3 regions of the Pseudomonas sp. RT4P38 genome follow, and region 1 is predicted to be linked to each of the others. Evidence: riboswitches for the same ligand, from Rfam matches in the RefSeq annotation. Region 1 holds a riboswitch; each other region holds the start of a gene.

Region 1 (10,317 bases):
CAGGGTCAGCGGCAACACTGCAATCACCCAAGCGGTGACACCATGGCTGCGCCAGCCACGACCTTCACCATTGAAACGTTGCTCGATGCGATCGGCAAAACGGCCGAACGCCACCAGCGGATGCCAGCGTTTGGGTTCACCCAGCAGCGCATCCAGCGCAACCGCGGCGACACTCAACAACGCCACACTCATTGACTCACTCCCCAATAATTTTCATACAGCAGCTCACTGAGCGGACGCGCCTGCGCCCAGCCTTCGAGTACCAGCATCGGCGCCGGATAGAATGCCTTGACCGGCCCCAGGCAAAGCACGGCCAAGGGCTTGGCACCGGCCGGCAAACCCAGCAGGTCCGCCAGGGCTTGCGGCTCGAACAGCGACACCCAGCCCATGCCCAGTCCTTCGGCGCGGGAAGCCAGCCAGAGGTTCTGGATCGCGCAGGATAACGAGGCCATGTCCATTTCCGGCAAAGTGCGACGGCCGAAGATATGGCGCTCGCGATCGTCCATCAGCGCGGCGACCAGCACTTCGGCGCAGTCGTTGATGCCTTCGACTTTCAGCTTCATGAATTCGTCGGTGCGCTCGCCGAGGGCTTCGGCGGTGCGGATACGTTCTTCTTCCACCAGTAGCTGGATCTTGCCGCGCAGGGCTCGATCGCTGATGCGGATGAACCGCCAGGGCTGCATCAGGCCGACACTCGGTGCCTGATGCGCCGCTTCGAGCAGGCGCCGCAGTAATTGCGGCTCGACGGTGCCGCCGCTGAAATGGCGCATGTCGCGGCGTTCGCCGATGGCTCGGTAGACTGCCGCGCGTTCAGCTTCGGAGAAGGCGTTGTCAGTCATGGCCTCTTCGCGAGCAAGCTCGCTCCCACAGGGTTTTGGTCAGGCGCAAATAGCGCGGCAACCGCCGATGGATTGGACGGGAAATAGAAGTGCACATAAGAGGCGGTCATCCGCCCCTGACGATAAACCGCCTCCGCCCCGCGCCCGCCGTTAGGGCTCAGGCCCCGGGCAATCGGCTCCAATTCGGTGCTGGTCAACGAGTGGTGATAGGTGTGCCCGCGCAACGAACCTTCCGGCAATTCGACCGCCTGCAACGCCAACGCGGCCAGACGCTTTTGCATCACCGCGTCCCCCGCCAGCAAGCCGACCAATTCAGCGCGAGTGCCCTCGACATCCGTCAGAGAATCGAGCAGATACAGCATGCCGCCGCACTCGGCCAACAACGGTTTGCCCGCCGCATGGTGAGCACGGATTGCGGTCAGCATTGTGCTGTTCTGTGACAGTGCCACATGGTGCAGTTCGGGATAACCGCCCGGCAGATAGAGGCTGTCTGCCTCCGGCAATTGCGTGTCTCGGATCGGCGAGAAAAACGACAACTCAGCGCCCATGGCCCGCAGCAAATCCAGGCTGGCGCCGTAGGTGAAGGCAAACGCTTCATCTCGGGCCACGGCAATTCGCACACCGGCCAACAACGGCTCGGCAGCGATCACATCAGGCGCGGCGAATTCCACCGCCGGTGGCAGCGCGACCTCGCAACTGCTGGCCAGCGCATCGGCCGCCGCATCGAGGCGCAGATCGAGATCGTTCAACTCACTGGCCTGAACCAGACCCAAATGACGACTCGGCAATTCGATCCCGGTTTCCCGGGACAACGCGCCGTACCAGCGCAAACCTTCAGTAAGGCTGCCTTCCAGTAATTGCGCGTGACGCAGGGTGCCGACGCGGTTGGCCAACACACCGGCAAACGGCAAATCCGGCTGATAGCGCGCCAATCCCAACGCCAGTGCACCAAAGGTCTGGGCCATGGCGGTGCCGTCGATCACACCGAGCACCGGCACACCGAAATGCCGCGCCAAATCAGCGCTGGACGGCGTACCGTCAAACAGCCCCATGACGCCTTCGATGAGGATCAGGTCGGCTTCGCCGGCGGCTTCCCACAACAGACGACGACTTTCCTGTTCGCCGACCATCCACATGTCCAGTTGATACACCGGCGCACCGCTGGCGCGCTCGAGAATCATCGGGTCGAGAAAGTCCGGGCCGCACTTGAACACGCGAACCTTGCGCCCCTGATTGCGATGCAAACGGGCCAGCGCGGCGGTGACGGTGGTCTTGCCCTGACCGGAGGCCGGCGCGGCAATCAGTACCGCCGGGCATTGACGATGGCTATTCATAAAGTGCAGCTCACAACTCGACGCCTTTTTGCGCTTTGATCCCGGCCTGGAACGCATGTTTGATCACGCCCATTTCGGTGACCGTGTCGGCCAGTTCGATCATCTCCGGCTTGGCGCCGCGACCGGTGACCACCACGTGCTGCATCGGCGGACGGGTCTGCAAGTCGCTGAGCACTTGATCGAGATCCAGATAACCGTGCTTGAGCGCAATGTTCAACTCATCCAACACCACCAGGCCGATCGACGGATCACGCAGCAATTCGCGGGACACCGCCCAGGCGGCTTCAGCAGCGGCGATGTCACGCTGGCGATCCTGGGTTTCCCAGGTGAAGCCCTCGCCCATCACATGAAAACGCACCTGTTCCGGGAAGCGCCGGAAGAACAGTTCTTCGCCGGTGCTGTTGCGCCCCTTGATGAACTGCACCACGCCGCACTGCATGCCGTGGCCCATGGACCGGGCGAGCATGCCGAAGGCCGAACTGCTTTTGCCCTTGCCGTTGCCGGTCAGCACCAGCAGCAGGCCGCATTCATTCGGGGAATTGGCGATGCGTTCGTCGATCACGGCTTTTTTTCGCAGCATGCGCGCCAGATGACGTTCGTCACGATCGGGGGTATCAGTCATGGGGGAGCTCTCCGTTGAGGCTGGATAACGGCGGGCAGGCACAAGAATAGACGGCAAGAAGCCTGGCATCGCCCACCGTGATGCCGCTGGATGGATCAGGCCGGTCTCCGGGCTCATGAGCGGCGTGAAGCCTGACTGCGCGCCTTCCCATGTCGACACTCGACACAGTGGCTCAAGGCGCAGCCTTCACTCATTTACCGTTGCGGGGGCAGCGCCGGGATCATGGCTCTTCGTCGCTTGAAGAGAGTCACTCACCGGCTTCCCTGTTTCACTCAGTCGACCAAGGCCACAGAGCACCTGAAACAAGCCGCGAAGGTTAGAGGGTTGGGGATGGAGCGTCAATTGAAGACGGGCGGCCTGCGAGCGAATAACTGCCGTCGATCAATTATCTGACGCCAATCTTGTGCCACACTCTCAGCAGTGATATCAAAGAGCCACAATCTCACAACACAATAACAAGGGTGAGCCACATGCAAGGCATGATCATCAGCAATCCGAAGCTGGAATTCCTGCGCCCGGTGCTGGAACGCTGGTTTGACTGTATCGACCGCTACAACGCCGTGCGCGGCGATAACGACACGCCTTACTGGTTCGATGAAAAAGCCAACCTGAGCCTGCTGTCCGCCGCTGCGTGGATGGCGGAAATGGTGACGTTGCAACAAACGCCGACCCGTAAACAGACCGAAGAAGGCGAACGCAATGGCCGTGCCGATCTGTTTATCGCGACCCGCGAAGAACGCGCTTACCTTCAGGCGACCCAGCGCTGGCCACGCGTCAACAGCCTGAACCTGACTCAAGCATTGCAGGACATCACCAGCGATGCCAAACGCATCAGCTACGCCAGCGACCTGAAACTCGGCTGCCTGTTCGTCGCGCCACAAAAGGCTCAACAAAGCGCTACTCCGGAAGAACTCCAGGACATGGTCGACGACCTGCAAAAGGAACACACCTGCGCGGTGGCCTGGTATTTCCCCTACGCGTATCGCAAGTTGCGCAACGAAGCCGGCAACTATCACCCCGGCATTGCCGTGCTGTTCAAGGAAGCCCGCGGCTGACCGGTTGAACCATCGCGCACCTGTGCTTCTCTATTGATTAGGTCAATGCATTCATAGGGAAGATCAGCATGCGCAAGCCCCCGCTCGTTCTCGTCATCGTGCTCGCCGGAGGGCTTGCCGCCTGTGGTGAAACCGCCAGGCTGCAAGTCTCCGACGGCTTCGGCCCGTCACCCAAGCTGCCAGAACCGAACAAGACCCTGATTCCGACGGTAAACATCGCCCCGGCGATCGGCTGGCCGGACGGCACGAAACCCATCGCCGCGACAGGGACTCAGGTCGCGGCTTTTGCCGAAGGTCTCGATCACCCACGCTGGCTCTACGTGCTGCCCAACGGCGACGTGCTGGTGGCCGAAACCAACGCACCACCCAAACCCGATGACGGCAAAGGCGTTCGTGGCTGGGTCATGGGCAAAGTCATGGGCCGTGCCGGCGCCAAAGTACCGAGCCCGAATCGCATCACGCTGCTGCGGGACAAGGACCACGACGGCATCGCCGAAACCCGCACGGTGTTCCTGGAAAACCTCAACTCGCCCTTCGGCATGACCCTGGTCGGCAATGACCTGTACGTCGCCGACACGGACCGCTTGCTGCGCTTCCACTATGAAAACGGCGAGACGGCGATCAAGTCACAGCCGATGAAGGTGATCGACCTGCCAGGCGGTACGCTCAATCATCACTGGACCAAAAACGTCATCGCCAGCAAGGACGGCCGCAAGCTGTACGTCACGGTGGGCTCCAACAGCAACGTGGCCGAAAACGGCATGGACAAGGAAGAAGGTCGCGCGGCGATCTGGGAAGTGGATCGCGCCACCGGCAATCATCGAATCTTCGCCTCGGGGATTCGTAATCCAAACGGCCTGGCCTGGGAACCTCGGAGCGGCGCATTGTGGACAGCGGTCAACGAGCGCGACGAAATCGGCAGCGACCTGGTGCCGGACTACATCACGTCAGTGAAGGACGGCGGGTTCTACGGCTGGCCTTACAGTTATTACGGTCAGCACGTCGACATCCGCGTCGAGCCGCAAAACCCCGACCTCGTGGCCAAGGCCATTGCTCCGGACTACGCGGTCGGCCCGCATACCGCCTCGCTGGGCCTGACGTTCGCTGAAGGTAACACGCTGCCGGCGCAGTTCAAGGAAGGTGCATTCATCGGCCAGCATGGCTCGTGGAACCGTAAGCCGCACAGTGGCTACAAAGTGATTTTCGTACCGTTCAGCGCAGGGAAACCGATCGGGCAGCCGATTGATGTGCTCACCGGTTTCCTCAATGACGAGGAAAAAGCCATGGGCCGTCCGGTAGGCGTGGTGATTGATCAGCAGGGTGATTTGTTGGTGGCGGATGACGTGGGCAACAAGGTGTGGCGGGTTTCTGCCACTAAATAACTGCAACCCACATACCCTGTGGGAGCGAGCTTGCTCGCGATGAGGGCAATCCACTCAACATCGATGTCGCCTGACCCACCGCTATCGCGAGCAAGCTCGCTCCCACAGGGACCTAGGGTTTAGCGTTTGCGACAGAGCGTGAGCCCATCACCCAACGGCAACAACGACAGGTCGACACGCGAGTCATCCTTCAAGGCGCGATTGAGCGCCTGGATGGCTCGAGTGTCTTCGCTCTCGGGATTGTCCTCAAGTACCCGGCCGCTCCACAGCGTGTTATCGAACACCGCCAGACCGCCGACGCGCAGCAGACGTAATGCGTGCTCCAGATAGCGTGGGTAGTTGGCTTTATCGGCATCGATGAAGATCAGGTCGAATGGCACTTGCTGATCCAGCTGAGCCAGGGTTTCCAGCGCGGGCGCCAAGCGTAGGTCAATTCGTTCGGTTAACCCCGCCTCCTGCCAGTAACGGCGTGCGGTGGCATTGTAGTCGCCAGGAATGTCGCAGCAAATCAGCGAGCCGTCATCCGGCAATGCAGCCGCCATGCACAAGGCGCTGTAACCGGTGAAGGTGCCGACTTCCAGCAGACGCTTGGCGCCGGTGAGTTTCACCAGTAGCGCAAGAAACTGGCCCTGCTCCGGCGCCACTTGCCAGCGAGCCATGGGCAGCGCCTGGGTTTCGTCACGCAGACGCTTGAGCAGCGGCGTTTCGCGCAGAGAAACGTCGAGCAGGTATTGATACAGGGAATCGTCGAGATTGAGTGTGCGAGCGGTCATGACAACCTCTGCAATTTAGGGGTTGCGTGCCAAGTGCTCAGGTTGCAAGACGCGCTTGGCACTCAGATAGGCTTTCTGCCAGTAAGCTTTGGACAAGCTGTCGAGCTTCACCGTGCCGCCGGTGGCTGGCGCATGGACGAAGCGACCTTCACCGACGTAAATCCCGGCGTGGCTGACCTGAGAACCGCCATTGGTGGCGAAGAAGATCAGGTCACCAGTTTGCAGACCTTCCTTGCCCACACTGGCCGCCTGCATGCTGATCATCTCGCGCGTGGTACGCGGCAGAGAAATGCCGGCGACGTCACGGTAGACATAACCGATCAGTCCGCTGCAATCGAAACCCGAATCCGGCGTGTTGCCACCCCAACGATACGGCGTACCCACCAGGCCGAGCGCGCGGAACAATACGTCTTCTGCCTCAGGGGAGAATGCTTGGGAGGAACCGAAAACAATGGGCGCGCGAACCACTGGCGCAGGAGGCGGTGTACGGCTGGCGCAGGCGCTGAGCAGCGCTGCGAAGAACATGATTGCGAGGCGGGCCGACGTCGACATAGGCAGAACATCCTGATCTGGCTGCGGCTTTTTCTGCCGGGAGGACAGAAAAGAAAACCGCCTGCGCAGGACGCAGGCGGTTTGCCATCAATAATAGATCAGGATTCTAGCGGCTACGCGGCAAACTTCAAGTAAGACTTTAAGTTCACCTTACAAAATGTCCGCTTACTTGCGAGCCGTGACGATAGTCGGGGCTGCAGTTGGCGCCATTGCCAGTGCGCGCTTGGCTTCGATGAAGGTCTTGCTCCAGTAGCTGTCGCCCAGGCTATCGATCCGGACACCACCGCTGCGGCGGCTGCTGGAATGGATGAACTGGTTGTCACCCAGGTAGATCCCGGCGTGACTGACGCGGCCGCGACGGCCATTGGTGGCGAAAAACAGCAAGTCGCCAGGCTCCAGTTTGCTGCGCGAAACCAACGGAGCGTCCACGTTGATCATTTCGCGAGTGGAGCGTGGCAGGTTCAGGCCGGCTTCTTCACGAAACAGGTAACCGATGAAGCCACTGCAATCAAAGCCGGCTTCGGAGGTGCCGCCGAATCGGTAACGGGTACCGATCAGGGACATGCCGCGTTCGAGGATACTGTCGGCCAGAACCGGAAGCTGGTACGACTTGCCGCCGGCGAAGTCTGCCAATTCTTTTTCGGTGGCCGCCTCTTCCTGTTCAAGCGCTTGCTGATAAAGAACAGAAGATTGGGCGGTAACAGCATTTTTTGCCTGCTGTTGCTGCTCTTGCTGGGACACTGGAGAGTGAGCAGCGCAACCGAACAACAGGGTAACGAGTGCGAGGGGCACGAGGGGTGCAAAGCGATTTAGCATGGGCACGACCGTGGCTGATAGTTCTAAAGAAGGCGAGACTATGCCCACTATCAACCTCATTTGCAAATTCAATCGATCTTGATGTGACTTATCGGTTTCTCGTTTACATCTAAGCGCTTAAGCCCGTTTTAGACGTTCGCGCAGCCTGCAACCCTGTAGGGAAGCGCAATTGTTGACGCCTGAAATATGCCGTAACCCGCGACAGGCTTGGGTTTTACCAGCCTAACGTTTCTTTCAGAAAGGGGATCGTCAGCTTGCGCTGAGCTTGAAGGGAGGCCTGATCGAGGCGTTCAAGCAGCTCGAAAAGCGCGCTCATACTGCGCGTACCGCGGGTCAAAATGAAATGCCCGACTTCATCGGTCAAGTGCAGACCGCGACGAGATGCGCGCAATTGCAAGGCACGCAATTTGTCTTCGTCGGAGAGCGGACGCATCTGAAAGATCAACGCCAACGTCAGACGGGACTTGAGGTCCGCCAGCTTCACCGGCAGTTCGCGCGGGGACGTCGAAGCGGCGATCAGTAGGCGTCGACCGCTGTCACGCAGACGATTGAACAGATGGAACAGCGCCTCCTCCCAATCCGCCCGACCGGCTACCGCCTGCAAATCATCCAGGCAGACCAGTTCGTACTGTTCGAGGTTGTCGAGGATGGCGATGCCACGATCGAGCAGCTCGGCCAACGGCAAATACACCGCCGGCTCCCCCAGTTGTTCGAAGCGCAGGCAGGCCGCCTGCAACAGGTGCGTACGCCCTACCCCGTCCTTGCCCCAAAGATAAATCAGGCTTTCGGTCCAACCAGCGTCGGCTTCGCATAGCCGCTCGACATAGCCGAGTGCAGCGGCATTGGCGCCTGGGTAGTAATTGATAAAGGTAGCGTCATCACGCAGACGCACACCTAGGGGCAGCTGAATCGGTTTCATGCTGACTGAACAGTTCCAAAGGAACCGTTAGTGGCCTCTGTGTAAAGTTTGCGAAGTTTATACCCGTGAAGCTGGCCGCACAATGCGACAGACCACAAGCAAAATCAAAGGTTTGCGTTAACACACTGGTTTTATGACAGTTTCTTTGGCGGCGCATGTGACAGCCGCGCGAGGGATTCGGGTCAACCTGGCGATGAACCAGGCTGCCCGCGACGGGTGATCAGAGACCTTAGGTTGGGTACATATCCGTTTCTGCGGTCACGGCGGCTGGCGGTTTCGCTTTTACAGCGAGTCACTTTCGAAAAGCGCGAAAGTAACCAAAGCGCTTTTGCCCCTTTCGTTCGGTGCCTCGCCTAGGCTCGGCATGCCCTCACTCCGGCATTGCTCCGGGGGCCCGCCGCCATCGGCCATCCATGGCCGGGGGCGGCTACCGCGGCATCCTTGCCGCGGTGCCCCCTGCGCAACGCCTGCGTTCGGCCTCTGGGAAAGGGGCGGCAGATCTGAAGCCAAAGCAACAGCAACAGCAACAGCAACAGCAACAGCAACAGCAACAGCAAGATCAACAGCTTCGCGAGCAGGCTCGCTCCCACATAAAGCAGATCGACGTACACGTGCTTTTCACCACTCAACAGGCCGAGCGTTAGCTCGCCAGCAGCTTTTGATCTTGATGCACCGCCCCCTCGAGAGGCCGAGCGCAGGTTCTGCGCAGTGGGCAACCCGGCATGGATGCCGGGTTAGCCGCCCCCGGCCATGGATGGCCGATGGCGGCGGGCCCACGGAGCAGGACCGGAGCGAGGGCATGCCGAGCAATAGCGAGGCACCGAACGTCAGGGGCAAGAGCGCTTGGTTACTTGGCGCTCTTCCAAGTGACCCGCTGTAAAAGCCATCCCTTTCAAGGTCTTTTGACCTTGGCGGCCTTGAGCACCCTATCTGTCGACACGTGAGCATTCACTGCCTTGCCTTCCAGCCATTCCTTGGGTTTAGGCACCTTCGGACCTCGTTTGCTTTTGGCGACGGATTTGGGCGGGATGTTTTTAGCCAGCGCCAGCAAGTGCTGAGCCAGCCCTCCTGAGCGGATCGGGATGGCTAAGTGCTCTGGCGGCAAGGCGATCTGCAGGCCCTCGTAACCGCTGCGTACCTGTACCGTCAGGTGGAAGATCGATGCTTCCCAATCTTCAGGCTGGGTCTGGCGATGAGCCTGTTCGACGCTGCGCTTAAGCACGGACAAAACGTTATAAGCCAACACAGCGGACGCAAATCCAAGCAGGGCGGCCTTGGGGTTGCCCAGGCTTTCGATTTCACTGTCCAGCACCGATTCCAGGCGCTGGAACATCCCTTCGATACTCCAGCGACGACGATACAAATCGGCGATTTGCTCAGCGGTGATGGTGTCGGGCAAGTTGCTCCAGAACAACAGCATGGTGTCGCCTGATTCGGTAGCTTTTTGCAGGTTCAGTTCAACACGCCGCCACTGACGTCCGCCTTTCACTTCGATGGTTTGCTCGCGCACGCTTCCCGCCTCGACCGCGACAGGTTCTTGCCAGTCGCTTTCCTGAAGCAGGCGCGGATGCTTACTCGGCTCACGAATAATGAAAGAAGCGCCAGCGTCTTCGCAGGCCTCCATGACCGGGAGCGTGCAATAGAGCCGATCAGCCATCCACAACTGGCCCCTACTGGCGTTTTCCAGCAACGGCAGCACGCCGACGCGCTCACTGGCATAAGCATCTTCACAGGGCTGAAGATCGACGACCTGGTCCAGATCAGGGTCGTAAACCACGACCGAAAAACCAGGCCGGGCGGCGCCTCGTTCACGGCGCAACGCGCCCAGACGTTTTTCGCTGGAAGGCAGGTGGTTGCCGTCAACCACCCGCAGTTGCCAGCCAGGCAAAATGGCCGAGCAGCCCAATTCTTCAATCGTCGGAGCCAGGCGTTGCGCACTGCCGACTACCAACGCACGCAGCAGCGCGGGCTCCGTGCGGCTGACCTTGTCATAAAGCGCCGCCAAGCTGACGGGAAGATCTTCCA
Region 2 (10,317 bases), 2.4 Mb from region 1:
CACTTGACCAGGAACGCCGGGCTGCGTGCCTGCATCTGCAGCGGGCCGAAGTACAGCTCCTCGGCGGTGTACATCACCGGCCCGGCGCGCTCGGCGACGATGATTTCGTAGTCGAAGCGCTTTTCCCGCAGCAGTTCCTCGCAGAGGATGCGGTAGCCATTTTCCATCAGCCATCGGCGCAGTGGCTGCTCGCCGCCGTTGGGCTGCAAGATCAGGCGCTCCTGGCCGCTCAGACGCGCCTTGCCGCTGTCGAGAATGTCGCGGATCGTCTCGCCGCCCATGCCGCAGATGCTGATCGCCGTGATTCCGTCTCCCGGCTCGATCGCCGCCAGGCCATTGGCCAGGCGCACGACGATCCGCTGGTCCAGGCCGTTCTCGCGCACGGTGCGTTCGGCCGAGCGGAACGGCGTCAATGCCACCTCGCCGGCCACCGCCGCCGCGATGGCGCCCCGGCGCATCAACGCCACCGGCAGGTAGCCGTGATCCGAGCCGATATCGGCCAGGCGCGCACCGGCTGGCACATGCGCCGCCACGCGTTCCAGGCGCATGGACAATGTCTGTTCGTTCAACTGCAGCCCCTTTTCACCACGAACGTCCGGCACCTTTGGCCGGATCGGGGCACGATTCTGTCGAGCAACGCCGTGCATTTCAAATTTATGCGACCAGGGCCATGGCTCGATCCATACCTGCGCTCGCGTATCGGCCCAAAGCGAACCCTGGCTATGGACCGATTTTGGCCGACCTTTGCGGTGCTTGAAAGGCTGCAATGGGACGATTTCTGCTGTCACTACTGACCGAAATCGACACAATGCAGCCAGTCGTGATGGGCGGCTTCACTACCCTTCAGTCAGTCCCTTCCCGCACCAACCGTCTGACCTCAGCCTGAATGGCATAAGCCGGCGCCTCCACAGCATTGAAATCTTGTGTATACCGCTGGGCGAATCCTTCTACCCCCCATTCCTGATACTGCTGCACATGCTTTAATTCGTGAGCCCAGAGCGCGATGTTCTGTTCTGCGGTTTGAGCGTCCCGGAAGAGGATGATGTCGATCAGCGTCACGGCACCGACATCGGGGTTTTGCAGCATGGCAGTGGCGGCGCTGAATTGGCCGTTGTCGCTAACTTTGTAGCGTGCGATATCCAGCACGCTGGGGTCGTACCAGCGCAGCAGTTGCTCCCGGATGTGCGGTGGAATGGGTTGGATGTCGGCGTTGGCTGCTTCAGCGCGGGCTTGGGTCAGCCACAGCGCCAGGGCAGGTGCCGCGATCTGGAAGATGCCATCAGACAGGGGGCCGAGCAGTTGTCCTGCGTCTGGCAGGCAGATGCAGCCGTCCAGGCACACTTGTTTCTCGCCAGCTGGGCAGGCGTTGGTCTGGGCTGGCACTTCAAGCGTCAGGCAAAGAACAAACAGCGCCACCAGGCGCGTGGTGATGGGCGGCATTGGACGCTCCAGGGACGGACGCAGCACGAACAATGGATCACAATTGATCGACGACCCGCATAACTTTAGCGTATCGCTATCGGTCTCTTCTCGATGACCGCTTCACGCCCTGAGAAAGTCAGTCGTGAACAGGCAGTCATCAGCCAAAAGCGCTCAGTGGTGATATTCGGCATGATCGACTACCATGCCGGCCACCGGTTTCCAAATGGGATTAATAGGGAATCCGAGATGCCTGACACGGCATCAAACGGAACTGCCCCCGCAACTGTAGGTGCTGAGCCTGCTCCTGAACTGCCACTGGGATCACTCCCGGGAAGGCTGGAGCCTGGCGACGACGCACCAGTCAGGAGACCTGCCGGCCAAGCAAATCACTAACCGGCGGGGTGTCCGGGAAGGACATCCTTGCGCCGAGCGTCACCTCAGTGATCGGCACTTCACTGCTTCAATGGCAGCGTTCGATGATGTGTTTCCAGTCCGTACCGCTGCTCTTGTACGGTCACATGGAGATTGCGTCATGCTGCTGTTCCGCCTTGCCACCCTCGCCACTGCCCTGGGACTGTCCACCCTCGCCCATGCGGCCCCGACCCACTATCCCCTGACCGTCGAGAACTGTGGCAGCACGTTGACCTTTCAGCAGGCACCCAGCCGTGTCGTGACCATCGGCCAGGCTGGCACTGAAATGCTCTACGCCATGGGCCTTGGCAACACGCTGGTCGGCACTTCGTTGTGGTTCAACGATGTGCTGGCCACGTACAAGACAGAGAACGACACGATCGAGCGCCTGGCCGATAACGAGCCGAGTTTCGAGGCGGTGATCGGCAAGCGTCCGCAGCTGGTGGCAGTGGAGCTGGAGTGGATGGTCGGCCCGCAAGGCGTGGTCGGTACTCGCGACCAATTTCACGAACTGAAGATCCCGACCTACCTGATGCCCTCCGACTGCGAAGCCAAGGACAACCTGGTCGGTGCCGATGGCACACGTCTGGAGGCATTTCACATCGACAGCCTCTACAAAAGCATCAGCCAATTGGCTGAAATCTTCGACGTGCAGGAACGTGGCCAGCAGCTGACCGCCCAACTCAAGGCCAGCCTGGCCAAGTCCATTGCCACCGTACAGAACAAGGATCTGAAGCACACCAGTGCGCTGTTCTGGTTCTCCAGCGCCAGTCTGGATATCGACCCCTATGTCGCCGGGCACAAGGGCATTCCCGACTTCATGTTGAACACGTTGGGTGTGCGCAACGTGGTTCAGTCTGATGAAGAATGGCCAACCGTCGGCTGGGAAACCATCGCCAAGGCCAACCCGACCTTCCTGGTCATCGCACGCATGGATCGCCGTCGCTTCCCGGCTGACGACTATCAAAAGAAACTGGAATTCCTGCGCAGCGACCCGGTGACCCGCAACATGGACGCCGTGAAAAACAACCGCATCATCATCCTCGACGCCATGGCCATGCAGGCCAGCGTGAGAATGTTCGACGGTCTTGAAACCCTGGCATCAGCCATCAACGGCTACGACCTGCCGAAATGACCAGGGTGCTGATTCGTACGCTGCTGGCATTGCTGACACTGCTGCTGGCCGTGATTGCCGGTGTGACCATCGGTGAAACGAGCATCGAACCGAGCGTGGTGTTCCAGGTGCTGGCGAACAAACTGTGGACTGCCGGTTATGTCCTCGATCCGATAGACGAAGGCATCGTCTGGAATTACCGCCTGACCCGCGCGCTGGTGGCAGCGGCCTGCGGCGCGGGCCTGGCCACCTGCGGGGTGATCCTGCAATCGCTGTTGCGCAACCCGCTGGCCGATCCTTATCTGCTCGGCATTTCCGCCGGCGCTTCGACGGGCGCTGTACTGGTGGCATTGCTGGGCCTCGGGGCGGGGCTGATTTCGCTGTCGGTCGGGGCGTTTGCCGGCGCCGTTGCCGCCTTCGCCGTGGTTGTTTTGCTGGCCCGTGCCAGTGGTTCAAACGGCGGCACCGGGCAAATCATCCTGGCGGGGATTGCCGGTTCGCAGTTGTTCAATGCGCTTACGGCGTTTCTGATCACCAAGTCGGCCAGTTCCGAACAGGCCCGCGGCATCATGTTCTGGTTGCTGGGCAATCTCAGCGGTGTGCGCTGGCCGTCGGTCTGGCTGTCGGTGCCCGTGGCATTGATCGGTCTCGCGGTGTGCCTGTGGCACCGTCGGACGCTGGATGCCTTCACTTTTGGCGCGGACTCAGCCGCCTCGCTCGGCATTCCGGTACGCCGAGTGCAATTTCTGTTGATCAGCTGCGCCGCACTGGTGACGGCGGTGATGGTGTCGATTGTCGGTTCCATCGGTTTCGTCGGACTGGTCATTCCCCATGCCGTGCGACTGCTGCTGGGCACCCGGCATGCGCGTCTGCTGCCGGCGAGCGCGCTGGGTGGTGTGTTTCTGATCGCCGCCGATGTGCTCTCCCGAACGCTGATCAAAGGCCAGGTGATCCCGGTCGGCGTCATCACCGCACTGGTTGGCGCGCCGGTGTTCGCGTTGATCCTGATCGGTCGGAGGAATGCCCGATGAATGCTGCCTCGCCTGTTATCGACGAATCCGTACTAAGTTGTTCCGGCCTCGGGTTCCATGTCCGCGACGCTGAGTTGCTGCACGACATCCACCTGGACATCCGTCGTGGTGAAACCCTGGGCCTCGTCGGGCCCAACGGTTCGGGAAAATCCACGCTGCTCAAACTGCTGGCCGGCGTGCGCGTCCCCAGCCGGGGAGACATCCACCTCAACGGCCAGTGCCTCAAGGCGCAGTCACGACGAACCATCGCGCAAACCCTGGCGGTGGTAGAGCAACAGGCCGACACCTTGGATGCCATCAGTGTGTTTGATGCCGTAGCCCTGGGCCGAACGCCATGGCTGTCGGCCTTGAGCCCGTGGTCGAGTGAGGACGATGCCATCGTCCTGCAGGCGCTGCGCGACGTCGATGCAACGCACCTGAAAAACCGTACCTGGCACAGTCTGTCCGGCGGTGAACGTCAGCGTGTCCACATCGCTCGCGCTTTGGCCCAGCGCCCGCAGATTCTGTTGCTGGACGAACCGACCAATCACTTGGATATCCAGCACCAGCTCGCCATTCTAAAAGTAGTGCAGGCTCTGCCGGTGACGACATTGATCGCCCTGCATGACCTGAATCAGGCGCTGACCTGTGACCGTTTGGCGGTACTGGATCGGGGGCGATTAGCGGCCCTCGGCAAGCCACTTGAGGTGCTGACCCCGCAATGCTTGCAGGATACGTTCGGCGTGCACGGGCATTACCTTGTCGATCCTTTCGACGGCGCGCAGATTCTGCGATTTCGCTCTGTTTGACTTGCTCTCGAGTATTCGAGATATGTCGAACCTCAGGCGACAGAGATGATCAGCTTCAAGTCGCGCCGGTTTAACGTGATCGCGGTTGGTTAACGACAAAATCGTTAAACAGACGCCAAGCCCCCTTCCCACCTACAACACCGTGTGGGAGGGAGCGCTAGGCGTCTCGTGGTTATTTCACCTTTTTAATGGACACAATCATGGCTTTCGCGCCCTCAGATCTGAATTCGAAAGCCACCTGATCTCCAGCGCTTAGACCCTCCAATTGCTCCGCCGTGGCGGAAAAAGCCATGGTCATAGCGGGCCACTGCACCGCCGGCACGGCGCCATGAGCGATAGTCACAGTGTGCTTCTCGGAGTTAATAGCCTTGATAGTGCCTTGCGCTTTGGCTACTGGAGCCTGCTTTGCGTCCTGCTTCATCTGCATACCGTCCATACCGCCCATTTTCATGCCCGGTATGTCCTCTGCCAGGACAGAAAAAGACAGCGTTACTACGGTGCTTGCAACTGCAATCAGGGTCAGTTTCATACGACTTTTCCTTAAGGGGTGGTGGGTTCAACTGGGAGATGGCGCCGACGCATCAGGCGATAGGCTGCCGGGATGACAAACAGAGAAAGTAAGGGCGCCGTGATCATGCCGCCAACCATGGGCGCGGCGATGCGGCTCATGACCTCGCTGCCGGTGCCGCTGCCCAACAGGATGGGTAACAGACCGGCAATGATCACGGCCACGGTCATGGCCTTGGGTCGAACTCGCTGCACGGCGCCTTCACGAATGGCCGCAACCAGCCCGTGCTCAGTGCTGTCGCCGAGGTCCTCACGTTCGGCCCAGGCGTTCTTCAGGTAGAGCAGCATGATCACGCCAAATTCGGCAGACACTCCGGCCAAGGCGATAAACCCGACCCCGGTGGCGACTGACAGGTTGAATCCCAACAGATAGAGGAACCATGCTCCGCCCGTCAGTGCGAATGGCAGAGTGGCCATGATCAGCACGACCTCATCGAAGCGGGCAAAAGTCAGGTAGAGCAACACGAAGATGATCACCAGAGTGGCAGGCACCACCAGTTTGAGTCGAGCGTTGGCCCTTTCGAGAAATTCGTACTGTCCCGAATAGCTCAGGCTCATGCCTGGCTGCAACTTGACCTGCTCACTGACTACCCGGCGTAGATCAGCTACCACCGAGGCAATGTCCCGGCCACGCACGTCGATGTATACCCAACCAGAGGGCCGTGCATTCTCGCTCTTGAGCATCGGAGGACCGTCACTGACCTTGACCTTTGCCACCGTGCCGAGGGTGATCTGGCTGCCTGACGGGGTGTAGATCGGCAACTGCTCCAAGGCACCGAGCGAGTCACGCCACTCCCGTGGGTAACGCACGTTGATCGGGAAACGTGCAAGACCTTCAATGGTCTCGCCGACGTTTTCACCGCCGATAGCGCCGGCCACGATGGATTGCACATCGGCGATATTCAGTCCGTAGCGAGCGGCGGCCTTGCGGTCGATATCCACGTCGATATAGCGGCCACCCGTCAGCCGCTCGGCCAGAGCCGAACTGACACCGGGTACGCCCTTGGCAACTCGCTCGACCGCCTGAGTCGCGGCATCGATCTCCGATAGGTTGGTGCCGGCAACTTTCACTCCGATGGGACTCTTGATCCCCGTGGCCAGCATGTCGATACGGTTGCGAATCGGTGGTATCCAGATATTCGTAAGCCCAGGGACTCGTACCACTCGATCCAGTTCTTCCACCAACTTTTCCTGGGTCATGCCTGGCCGCCATTGCTCGTGCGGCTTGAATTGGATGGTGGTTTCGAACATCTCCAGCGGTGCGGGGTCGGTGGCAGTTTCGGCACGACCGGCTTTACCGAATACGTGTTCGACCTCTGGAACGGTCTTGATCAAGCGGTCGGTCTGTTGCAACAGTTGCGCCGCTTTCTGCGCCGACAATCCCGGCAGAGCTGAAGGCATATAGAGCAGGTCGCCCTCGTCCAACGGGGGGAGAAACTCGCCACCCAGGCGAGACATTGGCCATAGCGCGCTGACAAAAACCAATAGCGCCACCAGCAGCGTGATCTTTGGTCGACGCAAGACCGCGTCCAGAGCCGGCTGATAGATCCGAATCAACCACCGGTTCAACGGATTCTGTTGTTCACTGGGAATTCGTCCTCGAATCCAATAGCCCATCAGCACCGGCACCAAGGTTACTGACAATCCCGCCGCTGCGGCCATGGCGTAGGTCTTGGTGAAAGCCAACGGGCCGAACAGCCGCCCTTCTTGCGCCTCCAGGGTGAACACCGGAATGAACGACAGGGTGATGATCAACAAACAGAAGAACAGTGCTGGACCTACTTCTGCCGCCGCTTCGGTCATCACGTGCCAATGACGCTCCCCCTTCAATTCCTCTCCGGGATTAGCCACGTGCCAAGCCTCAATCTTCTTGTGGGCGTTCTCGATCATCACCACGGCGGCATCGACCATGGCGCCGATGGCGATGGCTATCCCGCCCAAGGACATGATGTTGGCGTTGATGCCCTGGTAGCGCATGACGATGAAGGCAATCAACACACCAACCGGCAAGGAGATGATCGCCACCAGGGATGAGCGCAGGTGCCAGAGGAAGATCCCACACACCAACGCGACGACGATGAACTCTTCGATTAGTTTGTGGCTGAGATTTTCCACAGCGCGGTCGATCAGCTTGCTGCGGTCGTAGGTGGTGACGATTTCCACTCCGGCCGGCAAACTGCTTTTCAGTTCGTCGAGTTTCGTTTTGACCGCCGCAATGGTCTCGCGAGCATTCTTGCCGCTGCGCAAAATCACCACGCCGCCGACGGTCTCGCCTTCGCCGTCGAGTTCAGTGATGCCACGCCGCATTTCCGGACCCAACTGGATCGTGGCGACATCGCCAAGGGTCACCGGCACACCACCCGAACCCAGCTTGAGCGGGATTGCCCGAAAGTCATTTAGTGTCTTCAGGTAGCCGGAAGCACGCACGATGAACTCGGTCTCAGCCATCTCCAGCACGGCCCCACCGGTTTCCTGATTGGCCTTGCCAATAGCCTCGGTTACCTGCGCCTGAGTGATGCCGAGGCTGGCCAGTTTGAGCGGATCAAGCTGCACCTGGTATTGCTTGACCATGCCCCCCACGGTGGCCACTTCCGCCACGTTGGACAGGGTCTTGAGTTCGAACTTGAGGAACCAGTCCTGAAGTGCGCGAAGCTGCGCTAAATCGTGTCCGCCACTGCGATCCACTAGTGCGTACTGATAGATCCAACCCACCCCCGTCGCATCTGGTCCCAACGCCGGCTTGGCGCTGGCCGGTAAGCGACTTTGTATTTGGCTTAGATACTCCAACACCCGCGAGCGAGCCCAGTACAAGTCAGTGCCGTCTTCGAACAGCACGTAAACGAAGCTGTCACCGAAGAAGGAATAACCACGCACCGTCTTGGCGCCCGGCACCGAGAGCATTGTTGTGGCCAACGGATAGGTCACTTGGTTCTCAACAATCTGCGGCGCTTGTCCCGGATACGGGGTGCGAATGATCACCTGAACATCAGAGAGATCCGGCAGCGCATCAATGGGCGTGCTCTGCACCGACCAAATACCCCAAGCCGTGACGAATAGCGTCGTCAGTAGTACCAGGAATCGGTTGGCCACTGACCAACGGATGAGGGCAGCGATCATGGCTGGCTCCCCGATTTATCCAAGCGCTCTACACGCAAGCCATCGTCGGTTTGGCTCACCGCGATCCGAACCTTGTCGCCCGTTTTATGGCCCTGCACCAGAGCCGGATTGGCGAGTGGGAAAGTCATCGTCATACCCGGCATGCCGAGTGTCTTGAAGGGGCCATGGGCGAGCGTGACTTCTTTGTCGTTGATCTCAACGATTTGCCCATCCGCCTCGTGAAAGCTGGAGGCTGCTGCGCTGGGTGGTGGCTCTTGCTCCGAGGTTGCAACAATACCCTTAAGACTGGCCTCCGAGTCGAGCAGGAACTGGCCAGAGGTAACCACCTTCTGTCCTTCTTCCAGACCTTTCAATATCGCCGTCTTGCCATCACTTTCCTGCCCGAGCTGCACCTCCACTGGACGATAGCGGCCAGCGTCTTCGGCGATCATCACCAAGGCACGTCGGCCAGTGCGAATGACGGCCTCGCTGGGCACCCACAACACACTTTGCTCGGTCGAGCGATTCAGGCGTACCTGCGCCGTCAAACCTGGTCTCAGGCGCCCGTCCGGATTGGGTAGTTCCACCCGCACACGAATGGTGCGGCTGTCCGGATTGGTTTCGGGAAGAATCGCGCTGACTTTGCCACTAAGCATTGTCCCTGGAAAGGCTGGCAAGCGCGCTTCGACTGCCTGCCCCACGGTGATAGCTCCGGACTCCGATTCTGGAACGGCCACGGCTAGCCAGACACTACTTAAGCCATTGACGCGTGCCAGAGTGTCGCCAGTCGCCACGGTCATACCCGCGCGTACGTTCAACTCTTGCAGTACACCGGCAATGGGGCTGGTGAGCGTCTGGTACGGCTGAACCTTACCGCCACGCTCTACCTGAGAAATCAGTGCTGCCGGCATCCCTGTCAGCCGTAGGCGCTGACGGGCAGCAACCAACAGGTCAGCATCCCCGCTGCGCTTCAGGGCAAGGAACTCTGTCTGAGCAGCGGCCCATTCCGGCATCAGGATATCCGCCAACGCCGCGTTGGCTTTGAGCACATCACCGGGAGCATGGGCATAGACCCGCTCCACAAAGCCCGAGGTACGTGCTTGAATCACAGCGACATCACGCTCGTTGAACGCCAAGACACCTGTCGCATCGAGGCTGGAGTCAAAGATTCCACGGGTAACTGTCGCAAAACGCAGTCCGAGATTCTGGGCCAGACTTGGATCGATACTGACGGTCGCACGATCCCCTGCTCCACTGGCGTACTGGGGGACCAGTTGCATGTCCATGAAGGGGGACTTACCCGGCTTATCGAACTTTTGCTGCGGGTACATAGGGTCGTACCAATACAGTGCTTTGCGTTCGCCCTGTGAATTGAGGCTCTGCTCCGGGGCGCCACTTGGTACTCCGTTGATGCGCTGATGAGCGAACCAGTAGCCACCACCAACACCCAATGCCAGCGAGATGCCTACCAGCAATGCCCCGTTCCATTTTGTAAGGATCATTGGCTGGACTCCCCATAAGCAAAATACAAACGCGCACTGGTCAACGCTCGCTGCTCTTCCGCGTCGATCTGTTTGAGGCGGGCCTCAATGAGTTCACGTCGGGCGGCAACAACGGCATTTAAATCGCCTTTGCCGGACCGATAACTGGCCATGCTGAGTTCGACCTTTTCCTTGGCCAACGGCAACAGGCTTTCCTGGTTGCGGCGCACCGCACGATTCAGGCGCTCATAGTCAGCGAGTTCGTTTTCAAGTTGCTGAGTGTGCTCGCGTGACAGGGCTTCGCGCTCAGCCTCAAGCTGGCTGACTTCAGCCTGTTTGGCCGCGATTTTGGGGTTTTGGCGAGAGTCAGGAAACAGCGGTAGGTCCCAGGAAAATTGCACGCTGAC
Region 3 (10,317 bases), 850 kb from region 1:
GCATTTTCCGGCATTTCGACAGCGCCTCGGTGAACAAGGGCCTGATTGGTGACGTGCCACAAACGATGTGGCTGTTCGACTTCCCGCTGCTGGAGCGCACTTACTACCAGTTGGCGGTTAACTTCGACGTGTTCGGCAACGTCTCCCATCAGGCGCAAACGCGCCTGTACTTCGACCTGATCCGCAACGGCGCCGAGCAAAACTTCTTGCGTCTGATGCCCGCCGATTCGCGGGATGATTACCTCGACGATTGGTACCAGAGCGGCGGAAAATTCAAGATGTGGATGGACTACGAGTCCATCGATAACGACAAAGAGACGGCGCTGGTGCTGGACGAAAAGGACCCGAAACGCGATTTCGTCATGCAGATGCTGGCCCGTTACGGCGACCTCAACGCCAAGCCTGATCCGATCAACCGGTGTGACGGCGCTTATTGCTCGCGGCCGAACATCGATCCGGCATTGCAGAGCGCCGAGCAGGCGTTGAGTCGACTGACTTCGCGTCCGGCGGCCGGATTGAGGGTCATTGATCAGTTGCCGGAGGCGACCCTGCTGCGCATTGAAACCCAGAGCGGCAAACGCGAGGTTTACAGCCTGCTGCGCAACCGCGCGCACAGTAACGTGGCGTTCCTGCTCGGTGAATCGCTGCGGTATCAGCCAGGGCTCGACACCGTGACTGTTTACCCGGGCGTACTCAGCAGCTATCCGAACTTCATGTTCAACATCCCGGCCGAGCAAGTGCCGGCATTCGTGGATGCCATGGAAAACGCCAAGGACGCCCATCGCTTCGAAAAAATCGTCGAGCGCTGGGGCATTCGCCGCAGCCATCCGCAGTTCTGGTTTTACTTTCATGACCTGAGCCAGTACGTCCACGAGACCGATCCGGTGGAAGAGGGCGTGCTGGACATGAACCGGTACGAGAATCTTTGATTGAAAGCCTGAACACGCACCGCCGAACCCCTGTAGGAGCGAAGCTTGCTCGCGAAAGGGGGCTGACATTCAGCATAGATGTCAACTATCAGACCGCTTTCGCGAGCAAGCTTCGCTCCTACAGGGGTTGCGGTGATCAGATGTTCATCGACAGGCGCATCTTTCCCGACAAAAATACTAGGACTTTGTGCGGCGCGATGATTGGCGTAAACTGCGCCCAAGCCTGCGAGGAGTTTCCATGACCGCTATTACCATTACCGACGCCGCCCACGATTATCTGGCTGATCTGCTCTCCAAGCAGAACACCCCAGGCATCGGCATCCGCGTTTTTATCACCCAGCCTGGCACTCAGTACGCCGAAACCTGTATTGCCTACTGCAAGCCGGGCGAAGAAAAACCTGAAGACACGGCGCTGGGGCTGAAAAGCTTCACCGCTTACATCGACTCGTTCAGCGAAGCTTTCCTGGACGACGCGGTAGTCGACTACGCCACCGACCGCATGGGCGGCCAGCTGACCATCAAGGCGCCAAACGCCAAAGTCCCGATGGTCAACGCCGACAGCCCGGTCAACGAGCGCATCAACTACTACCTGCAAACCGAGATCAACCCGGGGCTGGCCAGCCACGGCGGTCAGGTCAGCCTGATCGATGTGGTCGAAGACGGCATCGCCGTACTGAAGTTCGGCGGCGGTTGCCAAGGCTGCGGCCAGGCAGACGTCACCCTGCGCGAAGGCATCGAGCGCACGTTGCTCGAACGCATTCCCGAGCTCAAGGGTGTTCGTGACGTCACCGACCACACGCAGAAAGAAAACGCCTACTACTAAGCAAGGTGTTCGCTGCAAACATAAAAAAACGGCGCCCCGTGAGCGCCGTTTTTTTATGGGTCCTAGGGTCTGTAGAGATGCGCATGCCCAGCGCGGTACAGCGATGACTCACTGAAGTGAACACTGCCCAAGACTCGGCCCACCAAAATCAACGCCGTGCGCCGAAACCCCTTGGCTTCAACTTTCGCGGCAATGTCTTCAAGCGTCCCCACCACCCAATCCTGATCCGGCCAGGTCGCTCGGTGAATCACCGCGATCGGGCAGTCCGCGCCGTAGTGCGGCAGCAATTCAACCAGGATTTTCTCCAGATGATTGACCCCCAGATGAATCGCCATGGTCGCCCCATGCTGTGCCAGGCTGCCCAGTTCTTCGCCGGCGGGCATGGCGGTCTTGTCGGCGTAGCGGGTCAGGATCACGCTTTGCGACACGTCCGGTAACGTCAGTTCCGCGCCCAGAAGCGCCGCGCAGGCCGCCGTGGCCGTGACACCGGGAATAATTTCAAAAGGGATGTCGAGTTCGCGCAGGTAGCGAATCTGCTCGCCAATGGCGCCATAAAGACTTGGATCGCCAGAGTGCACCCGGGCCACGTCCTGGCCCTTGGCATGGGCAGATTTGATCAGCTCGATGATCTGTTCCAGGTGCAGTTCGGCGCTGTTGACCACCTGTTCGGCGCGATGGCCTTCCAGCACGGCGGCGGGCACCAGGGAGCCGGCGTAGATGATCACCGGGCAGCTGCGAATCAGCCGTTGGCCTTTGACGGTGATCAGTTCCGGGTCGCCGGGACCTGCGCCAATGAAGTAGACGGTCATCGTCGGTTCCTGTGAGAAAAAGGGGCTGGGCAAGGCTTCAGATGAAGATTGCTCATGATCAAAGACGGGGATTATCGAGGATTTTAGGCGGCGCCGGCCAATGCCAAGGTGGCCTGGGCATATTTTTGTCGTGAAATCAGCAATTTTGCCGGTGCCTGGGTCAGGTGTTCGGCCAGGGCCAGGGCGGCACTTTCCGCGACGCCGTAGCAGCCGGTGCGTTCGAACGCGATGTCCGAGCGGTGGCTGAGTTGCGGTTGATAGCCGGCCAGTTGTTCGCTGCTGAAGTACATCAGTGGGAGTGCTAGTTGTTCGGCCAATTCGATCAAGCCAGGTTCTTCGCGCTTCAGGTCGATGCTGGCCAGGGCCTTGATCTGGTGAAGTTCGATTTTATGAGCCTGTAACGCCTGATCAAGCAGCGCCCGCAGCGTGCTGACAGGGCAGCCGCGCTGGCAGCCCAGGCCGACCACTAAAGTCGGCGCTGTGCTGATCTCAGTCATGCGTGGTATTGACCATCGCTTTTGCGGCGGAACAACCAGGCACTGATCAGGCCCAGGGCCAGCCAGAATGCCACGTTGGTCAGCTGCGAAGCGATTTTGAATTGAGCTTCCAGGGTTTCTGGAGCCAGCATCGAATGGACTTCCGGTTGTGGTGCACCGATCACGTGAGGAACGGCCAGAATGGCCACGCCGAGCACTTTCATCAGCCAGTGACGGCTGAACACGATCAATGCGATGCCGACCGCGGTGGAGGCAGCCGTGCCGATCCACCAGACCTGCCGTTGCGCCAAATCAGCCGCGGCAGTGCCCGGCAGCTCGGGCGGCAGACCGAGGGTCGGTGCCAGCACGAACGTCGCGTAACCGGCCAGGCCCCAGAGCAGGCCTTGGGAAGTGCGAGTCGGTGCGCGCAAGGTGTAAAGACCGGCAAGCATCAGGGCGAAACCGACCGCTACCACCAGGTTGCCGCCCGTGGTGGACAGCACACGCTGCCAGCCGTCTTCCGGTTCCCAGGCTTCGGCGTCGTGAGTGTGAGCGGCGACAGCACCCGCGGCGTGTTCGTGAACTGCAACAGCGGCGGGCTCGGATTTTTCGTAAGTCTCGGCCTGCAGAATCAGCGGAGCCACCCAGAAGCTTTGCAGCAGGGTCAGCAACAGGGCGGCCAGCAGCCCGGTGAACCCTGCGGTTTGCGCAATACGCTTGATCATGTCAGCAGGTCTCAATGGCACGGGAATGCAGAGCTGTGGCGGGTATCGTGCGCGGCATTGTGCACCGCTTCGATGTGCGAGAAACCGGCGAAATACACCAGGCTAGCACCAAGGATCGACGCACACACAGCGGCGGTCAGGCGTTGAGTCAGGGTCGTGGTGGTGCTGGCGCTGCTCTTATCGGTGTTGCTGCCGGTACTGCTGATGATCGACATGGCGCTTCCCTCTGGTCTGTCAGCGGGTGAATAGAGCGCATGGAAGACCCCTGCGAGCCGGGCGCGCAGAGGTTCAAACAGCGCCCGCCCACCGCGGGTTTGTTATTCAGTGATCGTAATGGTCACTTTGTGTTGCGGGCCGGTCTCCGGGCTCACGAGGGGCGCTGGCTTTCGCCTTGACCTGCAAGCATCACCTTCCCATGCCGAACTGCTGGCACAGTGGATCTGACGCTACGCTCGCTTACCGTTGCGGGGGCAGCACCGGACTGACATGACTTTAGAGTAAAGCACATGATTCACCGGTTTCCCGTTTCACCCTGTGAAGGGCACCCGTAACAAGGCGTGTAGGAGAGCATGGGCGGGGGTTGGGCGTCAATTGGCAAGCGTTCTCAACTCGAGATCGAGGTGACTTCTTCGCGGGCAAGCCTCGCTCCTACAAGGACGGCGGCGCTCTTGTAGGAGCGAGGCTTGCCCGCGAAGGCGCCCTGGAGGTCGGCACAAGACATTGACCCGCCCCCACACGATGCGTAGCCTTGCGCTTTCGAGGTTCTTCGGCGTCTGCCGAAGCTAAGAAGGGAACGCGGTCGATGCCGCGGCTGCCCCCGCAACTGTGAACGGTTCTTTTGGCTGCCACGCCACTGCAAGCCCTGTCTATCGGGCCCGCGGGAAGGCGCAGCCAACGTCAGTCGAACGACTGGCAAGCCGTCAGCCAGGAGACCTGCCTCGACACAGATTCTCACTTTCAACCGGGCGGGGTGATCCGGTGGCGAACTCTTCAGGCACGCGCGTCCGCGTTGCCGGTCGTCGTGCCATATGCCCGCCACCTTGCCAAAGGGCATCCGATGAAAACACTGGCCAAACTCCCCGTCACCATCGTTACCGGCTTCCTCGGCTCGGGCAAAACCACGTTGCTGCGGCACATGCTCGACAACGCTCAGGGCCGTCGTATTGCGGTGATCGTCAACGAGTTCGGCGAGCTGGGCATCGACGGCGAAATCCTCAAGCAGTGCTCCATCGGCTGCACTGAAGAAGAAGCCAACGGCCGCGTTTATGAATTGGCCAACGGCTGCCTGTGCTGCACCGTTCAAGAAGAATTCTTCCCTGTGATGCGCGAATTGGTCGCCCGCCGCGGCGACCTCGACCACATCCTTATCGAAACCTCGGGCCTGGCCTTGCCAAAACCGCTGGTGCAAGCCTTCCAGTGGCCGGAAATCCGCAGCGCCTGCACCGTTGACGCGGTCATCACCGTGGTCGACAGCCCAGCGGTCGCCGCCGGCACCTTCGCGGCTTTCCCGGACCAGGTCGATGCCCAGCGCAAACTCGACCCGAACCTGGATCACGAATCGCCACTGCACGAGCTGTTCGCCGACCAACTGGCCAGCGCCGACCTGGTGATCCTCAACAAGGCCGACCTGATCAGCCCTGAAGACCTGGCCCGTGTACGCCTGGAAGTCGCTGAAGAATTGCCGCCCGCCGTGAAAGTCATCGAGGCCAGCAGTGGTCGTCTGCCACTGGACGTGCTGATCGGCCTCGGCGCCGGTTCTGAAGAACACATCGACAGCCGTCATAGCCATCATGATCACCACCATGAAGGTGAAGACGATCACGACCACGATGCGTTCGACTCCATCTCCATCGAACTGCCGCAAGCCGACGAAAGCCTGCTGCTGGACGCGCTGACTCAACTGGTGGTTCAACACGGCATCTTGCGTGTCAAAGGTTTCGCCGCCATCCCGAACAAACCGATGCGCCTGCTGATTCAGGGCGTGGGCACACGTTTCGACAAGCACTTCGACCGTCAGTGGGGCGCCGATGAAGCGCGCACCACGCGTCTGGTGTTGATCGGTCAGGAGCTGGACGCCACTCTGCTTGAAGCGCAATTGCGCGCTGCGCTCAGCGTTTAAGCCATGCATCTGCTCAGGACCCAGCCCGGCGGTTTCGTGTCGGATGACAACATTGCCGACCTTGGACAAACCCCCGCCGAGCTGGTGATCCTGTGCAGCGGCGACTCAAGCCTCGCGCTGCTCGCCGAGGCGGCGCAGCAGTTGCCCGACGATTACCCCAGCGTGCGCCTGGCCAACCCGATGCAGGTGCAGAATCACGCGTCGGTCGACTTGTATGTCGACGAAGTGCTGCGCCATGCCAAGGTGATACTGATTTCGCTGCACGGTGGCATCGCCTATTGGCGTTACGGCGTCGAGCAACTGGTGCAACTGTCGGAGCGCGGCGTGCAACTGATTCTGGTGCCCGGCGATGACCGCCCGGACCCGGAACTCAGCGAGCTGAGCACGGTGGCTGCCTGCGACCGCGATCGACTCTGGCAGTTTCTGCGTCAGGGCGGCATGAGCAATGCTCTGGATTTTTTCCGCTGTCTCGCCAATCGTTGGCTGGATCGCGACTACGCCTGGGCCGAGCCGCAAACCCTGCCGCGCACGGCGATCTACCACCCGCACAAAAGCCCCGCTGAACTGAAGGATTGGCAAGCCGATTGGCAGGCCGATCAACCGGTCGCGGCGGTGCTGTTTTACCGTTCGCATCTGCAAGCGGCGAACACCGGTTTCATCGATGTTTTCTGTCAGCGTTTGCAGGCGACGGGGTTGAACCCGTTGCCCATTGCCGTGGCCAGTTTGAAAGAGCCCGGCTGCCTGACGGTGGTCGAGGACTGGCTGGATGAAGTCGAGGCCGGCGTAATTCTCAATACCACCGGTTTCGCGCAATCCAGCCCCGAAGCGCCGCACCTGCGACCGTTTCGCCGCAACATCCCGGTGATCCAGGCGATCTGCGCCCAGGACAACGAACCCGATTGGCGCGCCAGCGAACAGGGCCTCGGTCCGCGTGATCTGGCGATGCACATCGCGCTGCCGGAACTGGATGGCCGAATCATCAGCCGACCGATCAGCTTCAAGGACCTGGCTTGGCGCAGCGAGCGCAGTCAATCCGATGTGGTCTGCTATCGACCACAACCGGAGCGCATGGATTTTGTCGCCGAACTGGCGCGGCGCTGGATTGATCTGACGCGAGTACCCAACGCTGAAAAACGCATCGCCCTGATCCTCGCCAACTACCCGACCCGCGACGGGCGTATTGGCAACGGCGTCGGCCTCGACACACCCGCCGCCGCGCTGAACATCCTGCGTGCGCTGCATAAAGAAGGTTATCCGCTACCGGCGGAGTTGCCGGACACTGGCACCGCGTTGATCCAGCAATTGCTCGGTGGTGTCAGCAACGACCTCGACACCCTTGACCAGCGTCCATGTCAGCAAAGCCTGGCGATGGACGACTACAACCTGATGTTCAACGCCTTGCCCGAGTCCAATCGCCAAGCCGTGCTGGAACGTTGGGGCACGCCGCAAAGCGATCCGATGTGCCGTGGCGGGCGAATGATGATCGCAGGGCTACGTTTTGGCCTGACCTTCGTCGGCATTCAACCGGCGCGGGGTTATCAGGTGGACCCGAGTGCGGTGTATCACGACCCGGACCTGGTGCCGCCTCACGGTTATCTGGCGTTCTATTTCTGGTTGCGTAACACCTACGGCGCCCACGGCGTGATCCACGTCGGCAAGCACGGCAACCTCGAATGGCTGCCGGGCAAGGGCGTCGGGCTGTCGGAGAATTGCTGGCCGGATGCGCTGCTCGGGCCGCTGCCGAACATCTATCCGTTCATCGTCAACGACCCGGGTGAGGGCGCCCAGGCCAAGCGCCGCACCCAGGCAGTGATCATCGATCACCTGATGCCGCCGCTGACACGTGCCGAAACCTACGGCCCGTTGCGCAACCTCGAATTACTCGCCGACGAGTATTACGAAGCGCAATTGCTCGATCCGCGCCGTGCCCGGGAATTGCAGCGCGACATCCTGCAACTGGTGCGCGAGACGCACATCGACCGCGAACTGCAACTGGACGAGAAGCTCGACAGTGATGCCGATGCGGCGATCTGGTTGCCGCGTCTGGACACGTATTTGTGCGACTTGAAAGAGTCGCAGATCCGCGATGGTTTGCATGTGTTCGGCGAGTCGCCGACCGGGCGTTTGCGTATCGACACCTTGCTGGCCTTGCTGCGTATTCCGCGTGGCGATGGGCGTGGCGCCCAATCAAGTCTGCTGCGGGCGCTGGCCAAGGCGTTCGCGCTGGGCTTCGATCCGCTGGATTGCGCGCTCGCCGAATCTTGGACCGGGCCGCGTCCGATTGAACTGCAAACCCTCACCGATGAAGCCTGGCGCACAGCAGGTGATACCCGCGAACGTCTGGAACTGTTCGCCACACAGCTGATTGAGCAAGCCCTGAACACTGAGATTGAGCAACTGAACGCGCCAGGCTGGTCAGAGATGAAAGACATCGTCGACAGCCTGCGTGAAGTAGTCGCTCCACGACTGGACGCCTGCGGTCCGGCGGAAATGCGCGGTCTGCTCGACGCGCTCAGCGGCCGCTTCGTGCCGGCCGGCCCCAGTGGTGCGCCGAGTCGCGGTCGACTCGACGTGCTGCCGACCGGGCGCAACTTCTACTCGGTGGACGTGCGTAACCTGCCGACCACCACCGCGTGGCGCATCGGTTTCCAGTCGGCCAACCTGATTCTTGAGCGACACCTGCAAGACCACGGCGATCACCTGCGCCAACTCGGCCTGTCGGTGTGGGGCACCGCGACCATGCGCACCGGCGGCGATGACATCGCTCAGGCCATGGCGCTGATGGGCGTGCGCCCAGTCTGGGCGACGGGCAGTCAGCGGGTCGACGACTTCGAAATTTTGCCGCTGAGCCTGCTGGACCGTCCGCGCGTGGACGTGACCTTGCGCGTGTCCGGATTCTTTCGCGATGCCTTTGCCAACTTGATCCGTCTGTTCGATGCCGCCGTGCAAGCGGTCGCCGCCCTCGACGAGCCGGACGACCTCAACCCCTTGGCCGCCAAGGTGCGTGCCGAGCGCGAAGCGTTGATGCAGTCGGGGCTGGATGAAGACGCAGCCAAGCGTCAGGCCGGTTGGCGCATCTTTGGCGCCAAACCGGGTGCTTACGGCGCGGGCGTGCAGGGCGCCATCGAGGGTCGTCTGTGGCAAAGCCGCGAAGATCTGGCTGAGGTTTATCTGAACTGGGGCGGCTACGCTTACGGCGGTTCTGACGAAGGTACCGCGGCGCGAGAGCAGTTCGCGCAGCGCCTGAGCCAAGTGCAAGCCGTGCTGCAAAACCAGGACAACCGTGAACACGACTTGCTCGATTCCAACGACTATTACCAGTTCCAGGGCGGCATGCTCGCGGCGGTGGAAAGCCTCAGTGGTGAAGCCGCGGCCAGTTATCATGGCGATCACAGTCAGCCGGATCTGCCGAAGATCCGCACGTTGAAGGAAGAGCTGAACCGGGTGATTCGCTCACGGGCAGCCAATCCGAAGTGGATCGACGGCGTGAAGCGCCACGGCTATAAAGGCGCGTTTGAACTGGCGGCGACGGTTGATAATGTTTTTGCGTTCGACGCGACCACGCAACTGATCGACGATCACCAGTATGCGTTGCTGGCGGAGGCGTATTTGCTGGACCCGGCGACCCGGGATTTTGTTCGTGAGCATAATCCGCATGCGTTGCGTGACATGACCGAGCGGATGCTTGAGGCGCAGCAGCGGGGGATGTGGAAGGAGCCGGGCGAGTATCGGGAGGCGCTGGAGAATTTGTTGTTGGATATTGAGGAGGAGGGGTAGTGGTTGTTTCGGTATTTTTTTACAGCCTGAAATCCACCCCTCACCCCAACCCTCTCCCCACGGGGGAGAGGGGGAAAGGGAGCAGATCTCGGTAGTTTTCAGAAACTGAGTTCAACTCGCAATCGCAGGTCGCAGAATTTCTGATAGTCACCGCAATCAGTCCCCTCGCCCCTTTGGGGAGAGGGTTAGGGTGAGGGGCGATCCCTCTGACACCCCACCACCAAACCAACGACCACGGACCCAGACAAACCATGACCGACACCCCCCATTTCCCCCTCTCCGCCGTGGTCGGCGCCGACGATCTGAAACTCGCCCTCTACCTGACCGCCATCGACCCGAAAATCGGCGGCGTTCTCATCGAAGGCCCCCGCGGCATGGCCAAGTCAACGCTGGCCCGAGGTCTGGCGGACTTGCTGGCCAGCGGCCAATTTGTCACCTTGCCGCTCGGTGCCACCGAAGAACGGCTGGTGGGCACCCTCGACCTCGACGCCGCCCTGAGCGAGGGTCGCGCACAGTTTTCCCCCGGAGTACTGGCCAAGGCCGACGGCGGCGTGCTCTACGTCGATGAAGTCAACCTGCTGCCCGATCACCTGGTGGACCTGCTGTTGGATGTGGCCGCCAGCGGCACCAACCTGATCGAACGCGACGGCATTTCCCAT

Evidence for each region. Region 1 has a riboswitch for cobalamin ahead of cobO (cob(I)yrinic acid a,c-diamide adenosyltransferase). Riboswitches for the same ligand answer to the same signal wherever they lie in the genome.
Region 2: it holds a riboswitch for cobalamin, as region 1 does, so the genes downstream of both, ACYZT7_RS20745 (ABC transporter substrate-binding protein) here and cobO (cob(I)yrinic acid a,c-diamide adenosyltransferase) in region 1, are expected to answer to the same signal.
Region 3: it holds a riboswitch for cobalamin, as region 1 does, so the genes downstream of both, ACYZT7_RS13720 (CbtB domain-containing protein) here and cobO (cob(I)yrinic acid a,c-diamide adenosyltransferase) in region 1, are expected to answer to the same signal.

Annotation. Positions count from the first base shown of each region.
Region 1 is NZ_CM142703.1:2,089,355-2,099,671, reverse strand. It holds gene cbiB (adenosylcobinamide-phosphate synthase CbiB) at 1-192, opposite strand, end outside; gene bluB (5,6-dimethylbenzimidazole synthase) at 189-839, opposite strand; gene ACYZT7_RS09730 (cobyrinate a,c-diamide synthase) at 836-2,173, opposite strand; gene cobO (cob(I)yrinic acid a,c-diamide adenosyltransferase) at 2,184-2,795, opposite strand; cobalamin riboswitch at 2,877-3,111, opposite strand; gene ACYZT7_RS09720 (hypothetical protein) at 3,266-3,850, shown strand; gene ACYZT7_RS09715 (PQQ-dependent sugar dehydrogenase) at 3,919-5,232, shown strand; gene ACYZT7_RS09710 (O-methyltransferase) at 5,352-6,005, opposite strand; gene ACYZT7_RS09705 (C40 family peptidase) at 6,021-6,557, opposite strand; gene ACYZT7_RS09700 (C40 family peptidase) at 6,723-7,373, opposite strand; gene hda (DnaA regulatory inactivator Hda) at 7,588-8,292, opposite strand; gene ACYZT7_RS09690 (IS4 family transposase) at 9,185-10,317, opposite strand, start outside.
Region 2 is NZ_CM142703.1:4,491,160-4,501,476, forward strand. It holds gene ACYZT7_RS20735 (tRNA (adenine(22)-N(1))-methyltransferase) at 1-569, opposite strand, end outside; gene ACYZT7_RS20740 (eCIS core domain-containing protein) at 844-1,440, opposite strand; cobalamin riboswitch at 1,612-1,814, shown strand; gene ACYZT7_RS20745 (ABC transporter substrate-binding protein) at 1,955-2,968, shown strand; gene ACYZT7_RS20750 (FecCD family ABC transporter permease) at 2,977-3,978, shown strand; gene ACYZT7_RS20755 (ABC transporter ATP-binding protein) at 3,975-4,766, shown strand; gene ACYZT7_RS20760 (copper-binding protein) at 4,939-5,295, opposite strand; gene ACYZT7_RS20765 (efflux RND transporter permease subunit) at 5,307-8,450, opposite strand; gene ACYZT7_RS20770 (efflux RND transporter periplasmic adaptor subunit) at 8,447-9,931, opposite strand; gene ACYZT7_RS20775 (TolC family protein) at 9,928-10,317, opposite strand, start outside.
Region 3 is NZ_CM142703.1:2,935,875-2,946,191, forward strand. It holds gene ACYZT7_RS13695 (fatty acid cis/trans isomerase) at 1-929, shown strand, start outside; gene nfuA (Fe-S biogenesis protein NfuA) at 1,168-1,752, shown strand; gene cobM (precorrin-4 C(11)-methyltransferase) at 1,815-2,561, opposite strand; gene ACYZT7_RS13710 (cobalamin biosynthesis protein) at 2,645-3,058, opposite strand; gene ACYZT7_RS13715 (CbtA family protein) at 3,055-3,762, opposite strand; gene ACYZT7_RS13720 (CbtB domain-containing protein) at 3,774-3,977, opposite strand; cobalamin riboswitch at 4,098-4,326, opposite strand; cobalamin riboswitch at 4,505-4,717, shown strand; gene cobW (cobalamin biosynthesis protein CobW) at 4,820-5,881, shown strand; gene cobN (cobaltochelatase subunit CobN) at 5,885-9,658, shown strand; gene ACYZT7_RS13735 (ATP-binding protein) at 9,910-10,317, shown strand, end outside.